Regions from separate parts of the Pradoshia eiseniae genome, predicted to be linked through region 1. Evidence: predicted binding sites of a transcription regulator. Region 1 holds the regulator's gene; each other region holds the start of a gene.
The links. Region 1 encodes LexA, which represses DNA repair genes until DNA is damaged. Its sites were predicted from a motif close to CGAACATATGTTCG; they were not measured.
Positions count from the first base shown of each region.

Region 2: a site for LexA is predicted at 2,682-2,695, ahead of CYL18_RS14140 (rRNA methyltransferase). Genes of this name have one in related genera too.
Region 3: a site for LexA is predicted at 3,588-3,601, ahead of parE (DNA topoisomerase IV subunit B). Genes of this name have one in related genera too.
Region 4: a site for LexA is predicted at 2,142-2,155, ahead of addB (helicase-exonuclease AddAB subunit AddB). Genes of this name have one in related genera too.

Region 1 is NZ_PKOZ01000011.1:72,332-77,242, forward strand. It holds gene CYL18_RS15045 (GNAT family N-acetyltransferase) at 60-497, shown strand; gene CYL18_RS15050 (hypothetical protein) at 700-891, shown strand; gene CYL18_RS15055 (hypothetical protein) at 1,035-1,400, opposite strand; gene CYL18_RS15060 (GNAT family N-acetyltransferase) at 1,863-2,429, shown strand; gene lexA (transcriptional repressor LexA) at 2,566-3,192, opposite strand; gene yneA (cell division suppressor protein YneA) at 3,349-3,666, shown strand; gene CYL18_RS15075 (YneB family resolvase-like protein) at 3,757-4,407, shown strand; gene CYL18_RS15080 (DUF896 domain-containing protein) at 4,484-4,714, shown strand; gene tkt (transketolase) at 4,858-4,911, shown strand, end outside.
Region 2 is NZ_PKOZ01000009.1:75,181-80,091, forward strand. It holds gene CYL18_RS14130 (Gfo/Idh/MocA family protein) at 1-457, shown strand, start outside; gene CYL18_RS14135 (hypothetical protein) at 591-1,067, opposite strand; gene CYL18_RS19290 (hypothetical protein) at 1,384-1,530, shown strand; gene CYL18_RS14140 (rRNA methyltransferase) at 2,186-2,563, opposite strand; gene CYL18_RS14145 (AAA family ATPase) at 3,072-3,806, shown strand; gene CYL18_RS14150 (class I adenylate-forming enzyme family protein) at 3,984-4,911, opposite strand, start outside.
Region 3 is NZ_PKOZ01000009.1:20,445-25,355, reverse strand. It holds gene parC (DNA topoisomerase IV subunit A) at 1-1,558, opposite strand, end outside; gene parE (DNA topoisomerase IV subunit B) at 1,555-3,522, opposite strand; gene CYL18_RS13855 (CoA-binding protein) at 3,853-4,263, opposite strand; gene plsY (glycerol-3-phosphate 1-O-acyltransferase PlsY) at 4,500-4,911, shown strand, end outside.
Region 4 is NZ_PKOZ01000004.1:159,178-164,088, reverse strand. It holds gene abc-f (ribosomal protection-like ABC-F family protein) at 1-796, shown strand, start outside; gene CYL18_RS09385 (GNAT family N-acetyltransferase) at 828-1,232, shown strand; gene CYL18_RS09380 (SDR family oxidoreductase) at 1,289-2,074, opposite strand; gene addB (helicase-exonuclease AddAB subunit AddB) at 2,236-4,911, shown strand, end outside.

The sequences.
Region 1 (4,911 bases):
AAGGAGGGAGAAAACTGAAATTCATACCCATTGATTTAAGTAAACATAAGGAGTATGTTATTCCTTTTCGTAGAGATTCTTTCAGTGTTAGCTTTGGTACAGATGAGGAATTTGGAGATGAAAATAATTATTTGAAATGGTTACAACAACAGTCAGAAAAAAATCCTAAAGGCCTTGTATTAGTTGTAGACAACGAGCTGCCAATCGGTCAACTTGAACTGACTGTAAAGGAGTATGAGGGGAAAGAAATTGGTTATGTAAATCTCTATTACCTTATTCCTGAAAAGCGAGGAATGGGTTTGGGTTCCCTTTTACACGATTATGCTATTAGATTTTTTAAGAATAATCATGTTCGTGAATATCATCTCCGTGTTTCTCCAACGAATAACACTGCCATTGCATTTTATAAGAAAAATGGAATGAAACAGATAAAAACTGAAATGGATGGAAAAATGCTAAGAATGTCTGGCTATATAAAGAACAAACTGATTACGTAATGACTACTCTTTCACAAAAAGATTGTGACATATACTTAAACAAACCGGGGCATTGATCAAGGAGGTTTAATGCTCATTTTTGTTGAATTCCCTATTGTAGAGACGGGGCAGGTTAGCTTAATAAGGATTAATTTGGTAAAAAATAGTTAGGGATATTCATATCTTTAGAAATACCATTAGAGAATTTGGGAGGAGAGTTGTTATGAAACATACATTAATTGTTTTGCTCTTTTCGATTGCAGTGTATATAATTCTTATCCTTATTAGTAATGCCATATTTCCTGTTACAGATAATGTTATTATAAATAGAACTATCTCTGGAGTTTTAGGTGTTATTAGTGTAGCTGTTGCACTGTTAGTTACGAAGAAAACAATTATTAAGAAACCTAGGTAGTTAATCAATTTCAAATTTAAACTTACTTTACTAACGGGGCATTGATCTAGGAAGGATTAATGCCTTTTTGTGTTGAAATTCTTATGGAAGTAAAGGGGCAGGATAGCGTAAGAAGGAAATTCCTATTAGAGGTATCATCTGAATTACATTTTAGAGTTAAATTTTTGCCCGATTGCCTGTGTTATACCCCAAAATAGAAATCGATAGACAACAGCAATAAGTAATAACATACAAACAAAGTCAAAAAGGGAGAAAGGTTCATAATCAATTAAATAAGAATTAATAAATATTATCGACAAACACAGTAGCTCCATTAAGGAATCTTTAATTCCGATTTTCTCATACAAATATTTTGTTTTTTCAATGTTATAGACGTCTTTTAATTCTTCACTAAAATATCCCTTAATAAAGATTAAACCTATTAAATAAGCCCCCATAGCAGGTATATAGCCTATATTCAAAACCTGCGTTATTACACAATAAATTATGGTGAATAAGAACAGATACATTTTTGAAGTCCCCCTTTTTGTTTATATACTTACAATATTATACTTTTAAATATCAAGGATAGGTTTATTTTGGAGGAGATATACTTAAATTATCGAGGTGTTGATCCAAAGAGGATGAATGCCCTTTTCTGTTGAATTCCTTAATGGGGATATGTGGCAGCATTCCTGTAACAAATGAACAGTGAAAAATCTTCGCTTGTGAAGAATGATACATAAACAAACAGGGGGCTTTATCTCAATAACGGAGGCAGCAAAAAAGCAGTCTCTATTTTATGGCATTTGCAACAATCCTTACGAAAACAGCCAATAAAAAACAGGTCAATCCCTTCATATCAATATAAATTTAATGGTTTACCATTAATTGCGCTGCTCACTTAAATAAAATATCTGATAAGTCAGAAAGATGATATATCTATGTCACTATCGACGATATAATGGAGTAAAAGTGAAGAGGTGGTCTGGATGGAGGCACGAAACATATTTGATCCATTTCCCGAATTGGAAACCGAACGACTCATCTTAAGGAAAATCAGGATGGAGGATGCCCATGATATGTATGCCTATGGCTCCAATCCTGAAGTAACGAAATATATGACATGGAACACGCATCAATCCATTGAGGATACGAAGGAGTTTTTGGTGTTCGCCCTCTCACAATATGAACAGAAGGAACTCGCTCCATGGGGAATCGAACGGAAAGGCACTGGCAAGCTGATTGGAACGATTGATTTTGTTGGATGGAAAATCCCGCACAGAGTGGCGGAGCTAGGCTATGTGCTCTCGCAAGACTTCTGGGGGCAGGGAATAGCCGCTGAGGCAGCGAAGGAAGTGATTAAGTTCGGGTTTATGAAGATGAACTTGATGCGAATTCAAGCAAGATGCTTTGTGGAAAATACGGGGTCTGAACGGGTCATGCAGAAGGCGGGAATGACGTATGAGGGTGTCATTCGAAAAGGAATGTATGCCAAGGGGAAGCATCAAGATTTGAAGATGTATTCCATCCTGAGAGATGAGTACTTTTCTAAATAATAGGTTGTATTGAATGCTTGAAATGACTTCAAGCATTTTTTTGTTGTGTATAAACTCTAGTAATCCAGCATATAGTCTACTAAGAATCTAGTAAGTTAAATGAAAGAACCAGCCGGAATGCTTGGCTGGTTCAGTATTAATGAATATTTCTATATAGGCCGATGACTTTCCCTAGGATGCTGACATTCTGAAGGATGATTGGGTCAAGCATGGAATTTTCAGGCTGAAGGCGGAAATGGTTATCTTCCTTGAAGAAGCGTTTCACCGTGGCTTCATCGTCCTCGGTCATGGCGACGACAATCTCGCCATTATTGGCTGTATGCTGCTGGCGGACGATGACATAATCTCCATCAAGGATGCCGGCTTCAATCATACTGTCACCCATAATCTCTAGCATAAATACGTTTTCGTCGGCTGGAGCCATATGCTCTGGCAATGGGAAGTATTCTTCAATATTCTCAATCGCCGTGATCGGCTGACCTGCAGTAACCTTACCAATCAGAGGGACGCTGACAGAATTGGCTTTTGGAATATGCTCATGCGGATCCATATCCAGTACTTCAATGGCACGCGGCTTTGTCGGGTCACGTCTGATGAGGCCTTTGCTTTCCAATCTGGCCAAATGTCCGTGAACGGTAGAGCTTGAGGCTAGTCCGACTGCTTCCCCAATCTCTCGCACGGAAGGCGGATATCCCTTCGTTTTAACTTCTTCTTTAATATATAGTAAGATATCTTGCTGTCGCTTTGATAGTTTTGTTGTCATCTCCCGCACCTCTTTATCTGATCTTTACCGCTATTATAGCATGAGGCGAACACTAGTACAAACATAAGTTCGATTTTTCTGTTGACACAAAACATTTGTTCGGTTTATACTAAGAACAAGAAATACGAACATACATTCTGTGGAGGGGTTTTTAATATGAAACAAGTTTGGTCTTCTTATTCGTATACCATTATTTTTGCAGTTGGACTTTTTCTGTTAATCTTATTGATGACTTTCACGAATTTAGAAAAAAGCGATAATCAATATATGCAAGTGAAGGTTGAAAGCGGAGATACGCTTTGGGCCATGGCTGAACAATATGAGGATGCCAATATGTCAACGACTGAATTTGTGAAATGGGTGAGAGAGGCCAATGAGTTGGAAACGACTCATATCCAAGAAGGCCAGACCATTATCCTTCCTATCGAAAGAAACACAGATATCCTGCATTTGGCAGACTCAAATAAGGAATAAACGTTATAATGATAGTAGTGAAGGCCGGGGCATTCGTTCCGGCCTTCGGTGCATATCTCGAGAAGAAATATATAGAGAATGGTGAGAGAAATGAAGGTTGGAATTTACTGCAGAGTCAGTACAGAAAAGAGCACACAGGAGACATCTCTTGAAAGACAGGAACAGGAGCTGACACAGCTGGCCGCGATTAAAGGCTTCGAGGTCGTGTCGATTGAAAAGGAGCAAGCGAGCGGATATGATCTGGAGCGAGAGGGTATTCTTATTCTATTAGAACAAATGCGCAATAAAGAAATCGAGGGACTGCTCATCCAGGATGAGACACGGCTCGGCCGAGGAAATGCGAAGATTGCCTTAATGCATTGTATCTATAAGGAAGGCATCAAGCTATATACAGTCACCCATAACGGGGAGCTTGAGGTATCTGAAACAGACGCCATGCTTCTTCAGATAATCAGCATTGTGGAAGAATATCAGCGCAAGCTTCAAAACAGCAAGATTCGCAGGGGCATGAAGCGCGCGATTGAGAATGGGTATAATCCTGTCAAGAATCTGTCGAACCAGCATGTCGGTGGAGGAAGAGAGCGGACTGAGGTTCCAATCCAGGAGATCATTGCCCTCCGGATAAAAGGTCTGACATTTGCCGAAATCACGGAGAATTTGAACCGCAGGGGCTATGAGGTATCAAAAGCGACTGTGCACCGCCGATATGCCGAGCACGCTGAAAAACAGAGGCATATATAGTAGATACTTCTTGAAATAGGCCGCGTTTTTCTATACGATGACAGTAATTGATTTTTTATGAAAAGGAGCAATCCATATGCTGCCAAAGCACAAAATAAACAGAATAAATGAATTATCCAAAAAAGCAAAGGCTGGCGGCCTCACAACAGAGGAAGCGAAGGAACAATCCTTGCTGCGCGCCGAGTATTTAGAGTCCTTCAGGTCTTCTATGAGAAATACGATTGAGGGCGTAACCATCATTGACCCGAATGGAAATGACGTGACACCTGAAAAGGTTAAGCAAATCCGTAATAAAAGACTCCACTAATGGGTAAGAGATAGTAATAGGTATTTTTAACAATTGAAATTTATGTCAATTCTGTAGAATTGCCTAAATAATGTTGTCAATATAACTTTGTATCATTTATAGTTAGACTGAAGTATGTTAATCGGAAAGGATGTAGACTGACTATGTTTACTGAAAAGGATCAATTAGCAATCACTGCTATACGTACACTTTCAATC
Region 2 (4,911 bases), on a different contig from region 1:
AGGAGGAGCCTTGCTAGACATTGGTATTTACCCAGTCTCCTATGCTGCTTACTTCTTAGGCAGCAATCCTTTAAAGATTGATAGCCAATTGACTTATGGGGTAACAGGTATTGATGAGAGCAATGCTATCCAGCTTGGTTATGAGAATGGAGCAACAGCTCAATTATATTCAACGATCCAAGTGAATACCACTAAAGAAGCAAGTATTTTAGGTACAGAAGGACGCATACATATCCCTATCTTTTCGAATGCCCAGGCGGCGACGATATATTTTGATTCCGGCAAAGAAAAAACGATTGCTGAGCCATATGAAATCAATGGCTTTGAATATGAAATCAGAGAAGCCGTAAAATGCATGAACGAGGGCTTGCTCGAATCCCCATATATGACATGGTCTGATTCTATTGAAGTCATGGGAATCATCGATCGAATCTTTGCAGCCAATCAAGTGAAATAAGAGGCCTTTAAGGCTTCTTTTTTATGGCTGTTTTCGTAAGGATTGTTGCTAATGCCATAAAAAAAGACAGCTTTTTTTGCTGCCTCCGTTATTGAGCCAAAGCCTCCGCGTTAGTTGAATATGTATTTGCCTATTAATTATTCGATAAAACCACAACATCATCACTTCTTGTTATTTCGAAGATCAAGTCATCCTTAATACTAAGAATAGAGGAAGAGGTTTTCCCTGTTTCATTTTGACTGGTAAAATATATCCCGTAACCATTATTTTGTGGGTATCCATACAAATAACATACAACTTTACCATCCTTTAAAAAAACAATTTGGTTTATTCCTTCATTTACTGTTTCACTAATGTTATCCCATTTATAGCCAACTGTTTCATATATCGTATCTTTTGTTGTATATGGATCAAAGGAATAAACTACATCCCATTCAAATGGGGTTATATCGCTTAAATTTACTGTTTCAACAGTTTTATCAATAGATAATACTTCTTCTTTCAATAAATCTTCATTAATATCCCATAAGTCCTTCATTAATAGATTTACTAAAACAAAAACGGACACAATACCAACCGTTACAATTGCTAATAAATTTTTATTTTTCATATAAACTTCCCCTTCATATCTTAAAATAACCTTTCCCTTTAGTTGAAGAAAGTATCTCCATTTAATGGTATCACAAATTTGATTTGTCCCTTATTATTCAAAAGCAACAATCTATCTGAAAACAGCCATTTTTATAAAGTAAATCCAGAAAGAAGGAGGGAGGAGGGCAGAATAAACAGCTGCAGAGCAAATGTAAATGATTTTGTGATCGTAACGATTCCAGCAGCATTTACATGAATGACGTTTGGCTGAAGAAGAAATTTGTATATATGCTGTCTATAAAGCCAAACTATCGATAACGATGAAAGGAGTGGTTATGATGAAAGAAAAAAACAAAAAGACAAATGACAATGAAAAAAATGAAGAACTTCAGCAGCATACACTAGATATGCTCGATGAAATCGAGAACATCCAGACTTATGAGACATATGATAAAAATCGGATTGATACGACCAATTTATAATTGGAAGACGCGCTAATTCAATTGGCGCGGTTTTTAATAGAAGAATAAAACTATAAATGTATTATGTTAACTAGAACGAGAAGAAATGAAATGAATTGGGTAGTTGCTCACAAAATAAAAGTTAATTTCGTCTGAGAGCTAATTTGAAGCATCCTAATTAATGGGATAATTGCTGAGAATGAATAGTAAACAGAAATTATTCAGTATGATTTAAAATGCTTTTTAATACGCTGCTAAATAAATATCTGTAAGCTGATACATATAATTATTAAATGAATCTAAAATTAGAATTAATAATTAAATGTGATACTTTCTTAAATTTCTCTGTTTTGTCTCAATTGCTTAAGTAATCTTTAGAAATGAGACACTTATAAATTCCAAATCAATAACTTCCTATAATACATATTATGTTCGGGGCGTTGATTTAGAAATTCAATTTAATCTTAATCTCTCCCTTTCCTGCACCCGCTAATGTATTTTTTATTCTTCGATGCACCTTTCGCTATGATTAACATGTATATATAAATTAATCACATGTATGGTTCCTTGTATTACACCATCTTTATGTTTCTGGATCAGCAAGTCGCATTCCATTATAAAGCATATAAAAAACCGCAGCCAGGCTGACTGCAGTTATCTTAGGTAAAAAGCTGATTTATTGATGCTCAATTCGATTTTTATAATCGCGGTCCTTGGTTTTGTCAATATCAATATAGCTGACGCTGTATTCGATGACATCATTGATGAATAAATGATGATCCTTGGCGAACTGTTTTACTTTTTCTAATAAATCCTTATCATACGTTGTTTTATACTGGATGCGATCCTTAGGCCGGGTTTCTTTGCTGTAGATAATCTCACCGCGGTTTAATACATTCTCAAGGCCTGTCTCTAATAAATAATTGATATATGTATCATGCTCATCAGCCATATCAGCCAGTTGATCAAGAATCTTTTTACTGATATTAGTCCTGAATTTCACACGTGAAGTGTCTGTTGCTTGAATTAAACGTCCGTCAATTTTTTTCCACATTGTTGATCCTTCCTTAATGATTTTCTTATATATATGAAGTATAAATGATTTAGCTATGGGCGGACAGATTTAATTTCATGATGATTCTAAATCAGTACTACATCCCCTCCCTTCCCTAAGAACATATGTTCCTATATACTAAAAATATCAATTCCCCCCTTTTGCCCTATTTTAAGATTGGATTTTACAGCAAATGTTAAAATGAATAACATTTTTGTTATTATTCGTGTTTTACGTAAAAGTCTTGGTATTCAGCCAGTGAGCAAATCGCATTTCACCATCTTAAATCCGAACAATAATCTTCTATAATCCTATGATATTCGGCAATTCAAGGTAGGTCTTTCTTCATTTTAATGATAATGTTAAATTGTCACTATGAAGATTTAGAACATAGTTTCAGAAGAATGTTGTTCTAACTGCTACTTGCTCTTTTTCGGAATAGTTGTTGAAATTGGTTGAAGGAAAGGGTTTAATTGAGATAATGTGGTAACTGATAAGGAGGATAATGATGTTTTTAAAGAAAGTGACGTTATTGCGGGATCGGATTCCTGCCGCAGACCAATATCCCTTCTCCATCCCAGCCATTCAAGCACTTGATTCTCTTCATTTTAAAAAACCTATTTGTTTCTTCGTTGGTGAAAACGGAACTGGAAAATCCACCTTATTGGAAGGAATTGCGGCGAATATAGGCTTTAATCCGGGCGGCGGGAGTCGCAGCAATTCTTTTGATGTCGGAGCCTCTTCTACACAACTAGAGGAATGCTTACGTTTATCTTGGCTGCCGAAGATTTCAAATGGATTCTTCTTTCGTGCTGAAACCTTTTATCATTTTGCTTCCTATCTTGATAAAATCGAAAGAAACGATGGGAATAATTTTAGGGATTATGGTGGTAAATCCCTTCATGAGCAATCCCATGGTGAATCTTTCCTGAATCTCTTTTCCAATCGTTTTCATGGTAAAGCTATTTATCTGCTGGATGAGCCAGAGGCGGCCCTCTCTCCCGCTCGCCAATTGACGTTTTTACGGGTCATCCATGATCTAGTGAAACAGAAAAATGTTCAGATGATTATTGCTACCCACTCACCTATATTACTTGGTTATCCGAATGCGCAGATTTACAGCTTTGATGACAATGAGATTAAAGAGGTATCCTATGAGATGACAGACCATTACACAATCACGAAATATTTCTTGCAGCATCGTGAAAAAATGTTGGACGAGTTATTTAAAGAAGATGAATGAGGGTCTGTTATTCTTAATTTGATTTATATTTTCTTGTTGATGAGTTATTTTTGTAACCTTGAAGATTTAGCACATAGTTGTTGTAGTTTGTTGTTGTTTTTTTACATAGATAGATAAAAAGAAAGCCTATCTTACGGTTAAATAAGATAGGCTTTCTATACGATTTTATAAACGTCTTTAGACCATTGTTTGCTCCCTTAACGTATGCTTCAAGACTTTCCCGCTTGCGTTGCGAGGAAGCTCATCAATAAATGTGATGCTGTTTGGTACCTTATATTTAGCCAGGTTCTTTCTACAATGAAGAATAATTTCTTCTTCTGTCAGCTGCGTTGATCCCTTCAAAACGACGTAAGCCTTCGGAACTTCTCCGTATGTATCATGCGGGATGCCGACAACCGCCGCTTCAAGGATTCCCTCCATTTGATACAAAACTTCCTCCACTTCGACCGGGTACACATTTTCTCCGCCGCGAATGAGCATGTCCTTTTTCCTATCCACGATGTAAAGCAATCCGTCCTCATCCAGCCTTCCTAGATCTCCGCTATAGAGCCAGCCGTCTTTAAGTGCAGCCTCTGTTGCCTGCTTATTCTTCAAATAGCCTTTCATGATCTGTGGGCCTTTAACTAGGATTTCTCCGACCTCACCAGGTGCCGCATCTTGTCCGGTAGGATTGATAACACGTATTTCTGTATTAGGGAGAGGTTCGCCTACCGATCCTATTTTCTCTAAGGCATATTCATCCTTCAAAGTCGTTGCGCCTGGAGAGTTTTCAGTCTGCCCGTATAGATTTTGGAGCGACACATCCGAATACCGGGTTTTCAGCTGTTTAACTAACTCATATGGCATAGGCGCTGCCCCATAGGCGAACAGGCGAAGATGGCTCAAATCCTTCTCTTTCATTAATGGTGTATTCAAAAGCGTGCTGTAGATGGCAGGAACACCAAAGAATATCGTGACTTTTTCTTTCTCCATTGTGTTAAGGGTTTCCGCCGGTGAAAAGGTCTCCTCAATGATGACTGTTCCTCCCCGCTGTATCGTCGGGATGGAGAAACAATGGCTTGCTGCACAATGGAATAGCGGCGTCACGATATGCATCCGGTCAGAC
Region 3 (4,911 bases), on a different contig from region 1:
GGCTTGTCCGTTTGATATAGCCTTCCTTCGTTACCGTCACGATAACATCCTCACTTGGAATCAAGACGTCAAGATTAATCTTAATGTCTTCGATCTTCGCTTCAATTTGTGAGCGGCGAGAATCGGCATAGCCCTTCTTCACTTCTTTCAGTTCCTTCTTAATGACAGACATCAGCTTTTTCTCGCTTTCAAGAATCGCGCTAAGCTCTGCAATCTTCGCCTGAAGCTCTGTCGCTTCATTCTGAAGGGCGGTAATATCCGTATTCGTCAAACGATATAATTGCAAGGAAACAATTGCTTCCGCTTGTGCCTGGGAGAACCCGTACTCTGCAACGAGGTTCTTCTTGGCATCCATCTTGTCATGTGAGGCGCGAATCGTTGCAATGACACGGTCCAGGATGGAGATCATCTTGATCAAACCTTGAACGATATGCTCTCGCTCGCGAGCCTTCTTCAATTCAAATTCAGAGCGTCTTGTAATGACCTCTTTCCTATGATTGATATAGGCATCAAGCATCTCACGCAATCCCATTAATTGAGGACGTTTCTTATAGATAGCGACCATATTGAAGTTATATGTAACCTGAAGATCGGTGTTCTTAAATAAGTATTGGAGGATGACATCAGAATCAATTTCCTTCTTTAACTCAATGACGATTCGAAGACCTGTACGGTCCGTTTCGTCCCGAACCTCTGAAATGCCTTCCAGCTTACGATCAAGGCGAAGCTCATCGATTTTTTTGACAAGAGAGGCCTTATTCACATCAAACGGGATTTCCGTAATGAGAATTTGCTGCCTTCCGCCGCGCAAGGTTTCTATCTCTGTCTTACTGCGGATGACTATCTTCCCTTTACCGGTTTCATATGCCTTCTTGATTCCGTCAGCCCCTTGGATAATCCCCCCTGTCGGGAAATCAGGTCCTTTGACCACTTCCATCAAATCATCGACCGTACAATTCGGCTTATCAATACGCATGATGGTCGCATCCACTATTTCGCCAAGATTATGTGGCGGAATTTCGGTTGCATAGCCAGCAGATATACCAGTTGAGCCGTTCACCAAAAGGTTTGGATATTTCGCCGGCAAAACAACCGGCTCCTCAGCCGTATCGTCAAAGTTCGGCACGAAATCAACCGTGTGCTTGTCAATATCACTTAATAATTGCCCCGCAATTGAAGACAATCTTGCTTCCGTGTAACGCATCGCTGCTGGCGGGTCGCCATCGACGCTGCCGTTATTGCCGTGCATTTGAATTAACTCGCGGCGCAGCTTCCAATCCTGGCTCATCCGCACCATTGCTTCATAAACAGAGGAATCCCCATGCGGATGGTAATTACCGATAACAAGTCCGACGGTTTTCGCAGACTTACGATACGGTTTTTCATTTGTGTTCCCGTCATGATGCATCGCATAAAGAATCCTGCGCTGAACAGGCTTCAGGCCGTCCCTCGCATCGGGGAGGGCACGGTCCTGAATAATGTATTTACTATAGCGTCCGAAACGGTCGCCAATGACTTCCTCTAGGGGAAGATCGCGGTATTTTTCTGTTGATGTCATATCACTTCCTCCTCATCGGCGACTGTAATATTCTCGTTTTCCAAAATATTGTCATCCTCTTCCAAGCCAAACGCCACATTCGATTCAATCCACTTCCGGCGCGGTTCGACCTTGTCACCCATAAGTGTGGTCACACGTCGCTCTGCCCTTGCAGCATCATCAATGCGCACGCGAATCAACGTCCGCTGGCTAGGGTCCATCGTTGTTTCCCATAGCTGGTCGGCATTCATCTCGCCGAGACCTTTATAGCGCTGGAGCATATAGCCTTTACCGACCTTTTTGATGGTACTATCAAGTTCATCATCATCCCAGGCATACTCAATGACCTCTTTCTTGCCGGAACCCTTGCTGACTTTATAGAGCGGAGGAAGGGCGATGAACACCTTACCATGCTCAATCAGAGGCTTCATATACCGGTAGAAGAACGTCAGGAGCAAGACTTGGATATGGGCTCCATCAGTATCGGCATCGGTCATGATGACGACCTTGTCATAATTAATGTCCTCGATGGAGAAATCAGCACCGACACCACCGCCGATTGCATGAATGATTGTATTGATTTCTTCATTCTTGAAGATATCCTCTAATTTTGCCTTCTCGGTATTGATTACCTTACCACGCAGAGGCAAGACAGCCTGGAATCGTCTGTCCCTTCCTTGTTTCGCTGAGCCGCCTGCAGAATCACCCTCAACGAGGTATAATTCATTCTTCAAAGGATTACGTGACTGAGCAGGTGTGAGCTTACCGGAAAGAAGTGCTTCTGATTTCTTCCGTTTCTTGCCGCTTCTCGCATCCTCACGCGCCTTTCTCGCCGCTTCGCGAGCCTGAGCCGCTTTGATTGCCTTACGGACGAGCAGGGTTGCTACATCTGAGTTCTCCAATAAATAATAAGCAAGTTTATCAGAGATGACTGAATCAACCGCCGAACGGGCATCGCTTGTTCCAAGCTTGCTCTTCGTTTGTCCTTCGAATTGAAGGAGCTCTTCAGGAATACGGACGGAAACCACTCCCGCCAGTCCTTCTCGAATATCAGAGCCATCAAGATTTTTGTCTTTCTCCTTCAATAAGCCCGCTTTACGTGCAAAATCATTAAACACGCGCGTCATGGCCGTTTTCATTCCGACTTCATGCGTGCCGCCATCCTTTGTGCGGACATTATTGACGAAGGAAAGAATATTCTCTGAATAGCCGTCATTGAATTGGAATGAATACTCGACTTCAATACCAGCATGGGACCCCTCAAAGTTCACGACTGGATGAAGGGTATCCTTCTCCTCGTTTAAATAGCTGACAAAGGCTTCTATCCCATTCTCATAATGGTAAACATCCTTCTCATCTGCTCGAAGGTCATGCAGCTCAATCTTTAACCCCTTGAGAAGGAAGGCTGATTCGCGCAGGCGCTCACTTAGCGTCTCGCGGTTAAAGACCACAGTAGAGAAAATAGCTGGGTCTGGCTTAAAGTGAATGGTCGTTCCCGTCTGATTCGTCTTCCCGATTTTCTCGAGTGTCGTGACAGGGATTCCTCCCTTTTCGAAACGCTGCTCATAGATAAATCCGTCTCGCTTGATGGTTACGACGAGCCACTCAGACAGCGCGTTCACGACAGAAGCCCCTACACCATGTAATCCGCCGCTCGTCTTGTACCCGCCTTGGCCAAATTTGCCGCCTGCATGGAGAACGGTCAGGATGACCTCAGGTGTCGGTTTACCGGAACGGTGCATTCCTGTTGGCATGCCGCGTCCCTTATCAACCACGCTAATACTATTATCTTTATGGATTTTTACAATTATTTCATCACCGTACCCAGCTAGGACTTCATCCACTGAATTATCTACGATTTCATAGACAAGATGATGCAAGCCTCGAGTGTCAGTGCTACCAATATACATGCCCGGTCTTTTCCGGACAGCCTCTAATCCCTCGAGTACCTGTATGGCATCTTCATTATAATCAAATTGATTCAAATTCTTAGCCACTTATGTACCCCTCTCTATACTTTCAACAACTATTATATACTTTTTTATAGATAAGAACAAACGTTCTCTTGTAAAATAAATAGGCTATCATTGCTCTATTCTTACAGATTCTTGATCGTTTCGCAAATCGTATTTCTCTGCTTACAGTGAAGACGAACAGCATCTATAATCAATATTTAGCCTTTCATATCAGACGGCTCTCTCATAATATCGTAACACATCCCTGTTATTTGAAATGTAATTTTTTCATTTCAAGATTATTTTTGAATGGACATGCGAAAGCCGCCCTTATCTTCCAGGCGGCCAGACAGCAACTGATTATTTTGTTAAGGCATGCTCCACTTTTATGCATCGATCCATAATGACCTTGCGTCCATTTTCTTTCAGCATTTGAAAAGCCTCTTCATCAATTACATCGAGCTGAGTCCAAAATACATCTGCATCTATTTCAAGAAAATCCTTCGCTAAATCCATAACAAATTCCGATCTTCTGAATACATTGACGATATCCACATGCTCATTCAGTTCCTTTAAGGAGCCAATGGCCTTAACACCTAACACTTCTTTGACAGCCGGGTTGACAGGAATGATTTCATAGCCATTGTCCTGCATAGCTTTTGATACCATATATGATGTCCGATCAGGGTTGTCCGAAAGCCCCACAACCGCAATTTTTTTCGCTTTTTTCAGAATTTCTCCGATTTCTTGCCTGCTAGGATTTTGTATCATCTTTCTTCCTCCCATCTTATCTTGCCTGATAAGCCACCTCTTATTATATACCCGTAAAGCGCTTTAATATAGACTCTTCCATATAACAATTTTGATATATACAGGTTTTCGCACAAAATTCCCCCTCAATAAGCACCAGCATTTGGGTATTTATGCTAATTTCCTAAATTTCTGTGACCCCTTTTGACAATCATGGTAAAATAGAAAGACACTATCGGTTAGAAAGGGTTTGGGTAATGTTATATTTAATGCTTTTATTGGCCTATCTGCTTGGTTCTATACCTTCAGGCCTTATTATCGGAAAAGTGTTTTACAACACGGATATTCGCGAACACGGCAGCGGTAATCTTGGGGGAACAAACACGTTCAGGACACTTGGCAAAAAAGCCGGATTTGTCGTGACATTGCTGGATATCTTAAAAGGCACAGCCGCGACCATACTTCCATACATATTTACGGTAAACACAACGAATTGGCCGGATTGGGTCGCCTTGCCGCTCGTTTGCGGATTGTTAGCAGTAGTCGGGCATATGTATCCTGTGTTCGCTGGATTTAGAGGCGGAAAAGCGGTCGCAACATCAGGTGGGATTCTCCTTGGTTATGTTCCTGATTTATTCCTAATTCTTTTAGTATGTTTCTTAATATCCC
Region 4 (4,911 bases), on a different contig from region 1:
GAAAGGATTGTTCCATGAAGCGAGCCTCCACCTCCAATTTGGTGAAAAGGCGGCAATCGTCGGAGCGAACGGAACGGGAAAATCCACTCTCCTCAAATTGATACTTGGTGAGGAAATGCCTGATGAAGGGGCAATAAAAAGGGGAAGCAATCTTAAGATCGGCTATCTGTCCCAGCATTTATCCAGTGATAAGGAAGGCATGACCATCCTGGAGAGATTTCGCAGTGAGGTCAGCGTGACGGAAGGAGAGGCCAGACATATCCTGGCGAGGTTCTTGTTTTATGGACCAAAGGTCTTTCAAAAAGTGACGCAATTGAGCGGCGGGGAACGGATGCGTTTGAGGCTTGCTGAATTAATGCATCAGGACATTAATTTTCTTATCCTTGATGAGCCGACCAACCATCTGGATATCGACTCAAGAGAGGTGCTGGAAGATGCGCTCGCCGAATTCACGGGTACAATTCTGGCTGTAAGTCATGACCGTTACTTGCTCAACAAACTTTTCCCCAAGACTTATTGGCTAAGCAATAAAAAATTAGCTGGTTTTGCCGGTGATTACTCCTATGCGCGTGAGCGAATGGAGGTCATGATTGTGAAAAAGGCAGAGGGGAAGCCAGAAGCATTGGAGAAAAGAATAGAGGATGCGGAAAATTCATTACGCCAGATTGCAAGAAGGATTGCGCGAGAAACAGATGGGAGGAAGGTGGAGCGGTGGAAGGCACAGCAGGAAGAGCTGGAGCGATTGAGAGATGAGCTATATGCAAAGCTGGAAATTATTTGGAACAATGAAAGGTAAGGTCTGGTTCATCCAGATCGGAGGGACCATTATGCAGGATAAATTTTATCATATCCGAAAATATGAGGAACAGGATTTCATTCATATTCAGCGGTTGAATGCTGAGGAACGATGGACGAATCTGGTGAAGCGAACAGAGGAGAGCCAGGCTGCGTGGAAGAACTCTGCTGTCGCCTTCGTGGCAGAGTACAATGGATTGGTGGCAGGCTATATACGAGGGCTTACAGATACGATGGTCACCCTTTATGTCTGTGAACTGCTCGTAAAGAAGGAATATCGAGGACAGGGGATTGGAGAAGACCTGCTAAAGTATGCGCATAGTCTCTATCCGGAGACAAGGGTGGAGCTTCTTGCGAGTTCTTCATCTAAAACCTATTATGAGCAGCTCGGATTCCGTCCGTTCAACGGATTTAGAACAACAATACGAGAGTGGTAGGAATAAGCAAAGCCCGCGAGAAGGTTTTATCTCGCGGGCTTTTCGTTATGCTGGCTTCAAATCTGATCCTCCCATATCTTTTGCTCATAATCCTTCACCTGTTTCTCCGAGCTTTCCGGATAGACGGTGCGGAAGGCATGATGCTCGGCAGGAATGATCTCGACCATTTTCGCAATCATCTCTTTCGGATCAAATTGCTTTTCAAAAGCCTTGGTTCCTTTTTCGTAATGTTCACGGGGTGTGAAGTGGATTTTCGGATCATACCATTTCCAGGGCTCTTCTACCATGCGGTCGTTGAAGCCGGTTTTGTATGGTCCAGGGTTGATGGTCGCAACTTGGACACCTAAAGGCTTTAACTCTTCCTTCATCGATTGTGCGATGGCTTCAAGGGCATGCTTCGTGGCCGAATATGGCCCCAAATGCGGAGCAGCGCTTAATCCGGCAATCGAACTGATGAACACAATCTTGCCGGATTGCTTCTGTACGAATTTTCTTGCAGCGATTTGCGCGGTTTTCAAGGTGCTGAACACATTCGTTTCAAAGATATCCTTCAGACGCTGAACCGGAATCTCAGCAATGGGGCCGCCTTCCCCGAGTGCTGCATTGGCCACGAATATATCAAAATCACAATGCTCCATCGCTCTCAAATCACCGGGATCATTAATATTGACTTTCATGACCTCGAGGTCGATTCCTTTTTCCTTTGCCTCCTCCCGTAAAGAGGTTACCTGGCTCGTGACTTCGACTGTTGCAATCACGTCATGGCCGGCCTGTGCCAGCCCAAGGGCGGTTCCTCTTCCGAGACCTGTACCTGCTCCGGTAATCAGTATGCGTTTACTCATTCTCCGACCCCTCCTAATAGTAGTGTAGGTTCTCTTCCCCTATTCCCTGTTGCTGGGAATAAAAAACAGAATGTTTGTTTGCATTTTTGGAGACTGAGCACGTGAGAAGCATGGGTATTATGGTAAAATAAACGGTAGATAGATAAAGGGGGAGTTGAGATATGTCCTTACAATTCTATATTGGAAAAACAGGCACGGGGAAAACCGCGTCTATATTTGATGAAATACGGACCAAGCTGGCAGAAGATCCAGAGGGTCCTTCTATTATATATATTGTACCGGATCAAATGACCTTCCAGGCAGAGCTCGAGCTAATCAATACACCGGGGCTTGGCGGGATGATCCGTACACAGGTGTTCAGCTTTAGCCGTCTTGCTTGGAAGATTCTGCAGGAAACAGGCGGAATGGGGCGCCGGCATTTGAGCAATGTCGGGGTCAATATGGTCATTCGGAAAATTCTCGAGGAAAAGAAGGAGGAGCTGACGACCTTTAAGCGCTCCAGTGATAAACAAGGATTTATCACGCAATTAAGCGAGATGCTGAAGGAATGTAAGCGCTACTGTCTGACTCCTGCCGAAATGGCGGAGAAATCAGGGGACGGGCTTTCTCCGATTCTTCGCTCGAAGCTGGATGACTTAACGGCCATTTATGAAGGCTTTGAACAGGAGCTCGCAGGTAAATATGTTGATTCAGAGGATTACTTCACCTTGTTGATGGAGAAGATACCGGAATCCTCTTATTTGCGCAATGCAGAAATTTATGTGGATGGTTTCTACAGCTTTACGACACAGGAGTATGGCATCATGGCAAGCTTAATGCAGGCATGCCAGAATGTAACGGTTTCCTTAACGCTTGATAAGCCGTTTAAGGATGAGATTCCGGACCCTCTTCATCTGTTCCGGATGACAGGGGAGACCTATTATGATCTTTACCAGATTGCTCGAGATAACGGTGTAGCGATTGAAGAGGACCGCCTCTTCATTGAACCTCACCGGTTTATCCGGAATGAATCGATGCAGCATCTAGACCAATGGTTCGCAAATCGCCCGGCGCCGGTATTTAAGGGTGAATCCCCATTTGAATTTTGCCCTTCCGGCAATCGGCGCGCAGAGGTTGAGGGAATTGCAAGGAAGATCTTAAAGGCAGTGCGCGAGGGTTATCGCTACCGGGATATCTTTGTCCTCACCCGCAATAGCGGTGAGTATGCTGAGGTCGTCGAGACCGTTTTCACTGATTATGGGATTCCTTTCTTTGTTGATGAGAAAAGACCGATGCTGAATCATCCGCTTATTGAGCTTATTCGTTCTACCCTTGAAATTCTTTCGACCAACTGGCGCTATGAGCCGGTATTCCGTGCTATTAAGACGGATTTGTTATTTGCGGAGGGCACAGATTTGAAAGAAGCGCGCGAGAAGGCCGCTTTGCTTGAAAACTATGTCCTTTCAAGGGGATATTATGGTGATCGCTGGACGAAAAAGCAGCCATGGACTTATAAGAGAAATCGCGGTTTAGAGCTTGTTGATACGGTTCAAACCGATGCCGAATTAAAGATGGAGGCAGAAATTAACGCTATCAAGGAAGAGGTGGCTGAACCGCTGCGTCGTCTTATGGGCCGTGTCAAGAAAGCGAAGCTGGGAGTTGAATATGCGCAAGCCTTCTATTTATATCTAGATGAGCTGGCTGTTCCAGCGAAGCTTGAACGGCTTGCTGAAATCGGAGAGGATGAAGGTCAGCTAACTCATGCAGCTGAGCATGGACAAGCATGGAATAGCGTGATAGACCTGCTTGACCAATTTGTCGAGATTACTGGTGAACGGCCCATTACAATGAAGAGTTTTGCAGCGATATTGGAGAGCGGATTAGAAACCTTGAACTTTTCCTTGATTCCGCCTTCTCTTGACCAAGTCGTTGTCACTAATCTCGATCTATCACGTCCGCAAAATGTGAAAATTGCTTTTATCGCCGGTTTGAATGAGGGCGTGATTCCCTCTAGGATGAGCGATGAAGGGATTTTATCAGATGCAGACCGTGAAAAACTGCAATCTGCGGGTCTGAAGCTTGCGCCTACCTCCAAGACGAAGCTGTTGGATGAGGAATTTGCTGCCTATAAGGCCTTCTTGCTCGCATCGGATTATACGTATTATTCCTATCCGCTTGCTGATGATGAGGGCAAGCAGCTGCTTGCCTCGTCTTATATAAAGAGAATCAAGGATTTATATGAGCATCATAAAGAAACCTTCTTTGTACATGACCCGGCAGAAATGAGCGATGAGCTGCAGCTAGAGTATATCGTTCATACGAGGTCCACACTCTCTTTCCTTGCCGGCCAGCTGCTGCAGAAGAAGAAAAACTATCCGGTTTCTGATATTTGGTGGGATGTCTACAATCAATACCGCCAGGATGGACCTATGAAAGACCAGGCGGCTTTTGTTCTCTCTGCGCTGTCCTATGAGAATAAGGCGAAGAAGATTGCTCCCGAGAAGGCGCAGGAGTTATACGGCGAGACCATCCAAGGAAGCGTATCAAGAATGGAGCTGTTTAACAGCTGCCCGTTTGCCCATTACACCTCCCATGGACTGCGTCTGCGCGACCGGGAAATCTACAAGCTGGAAGCGCCGGATATCGGAGAAATGTTCCACGGGGCACTCCAGTGGATGACAGAGCAAATCATTGAGAGCGGAATGACATGGGGAGCGATGACGAAAGAGCAATGTCTGACGCTTGCCCGTAAGGCGGTCGAATTGATGGCGCCGAAGCTCCAAAATGAAATTCTGCTGTCTTCCAACCGGTTCCATTATTTGAAGAGGAAGCTTGAGCTTGTGGTCGGCCGTGCGTCC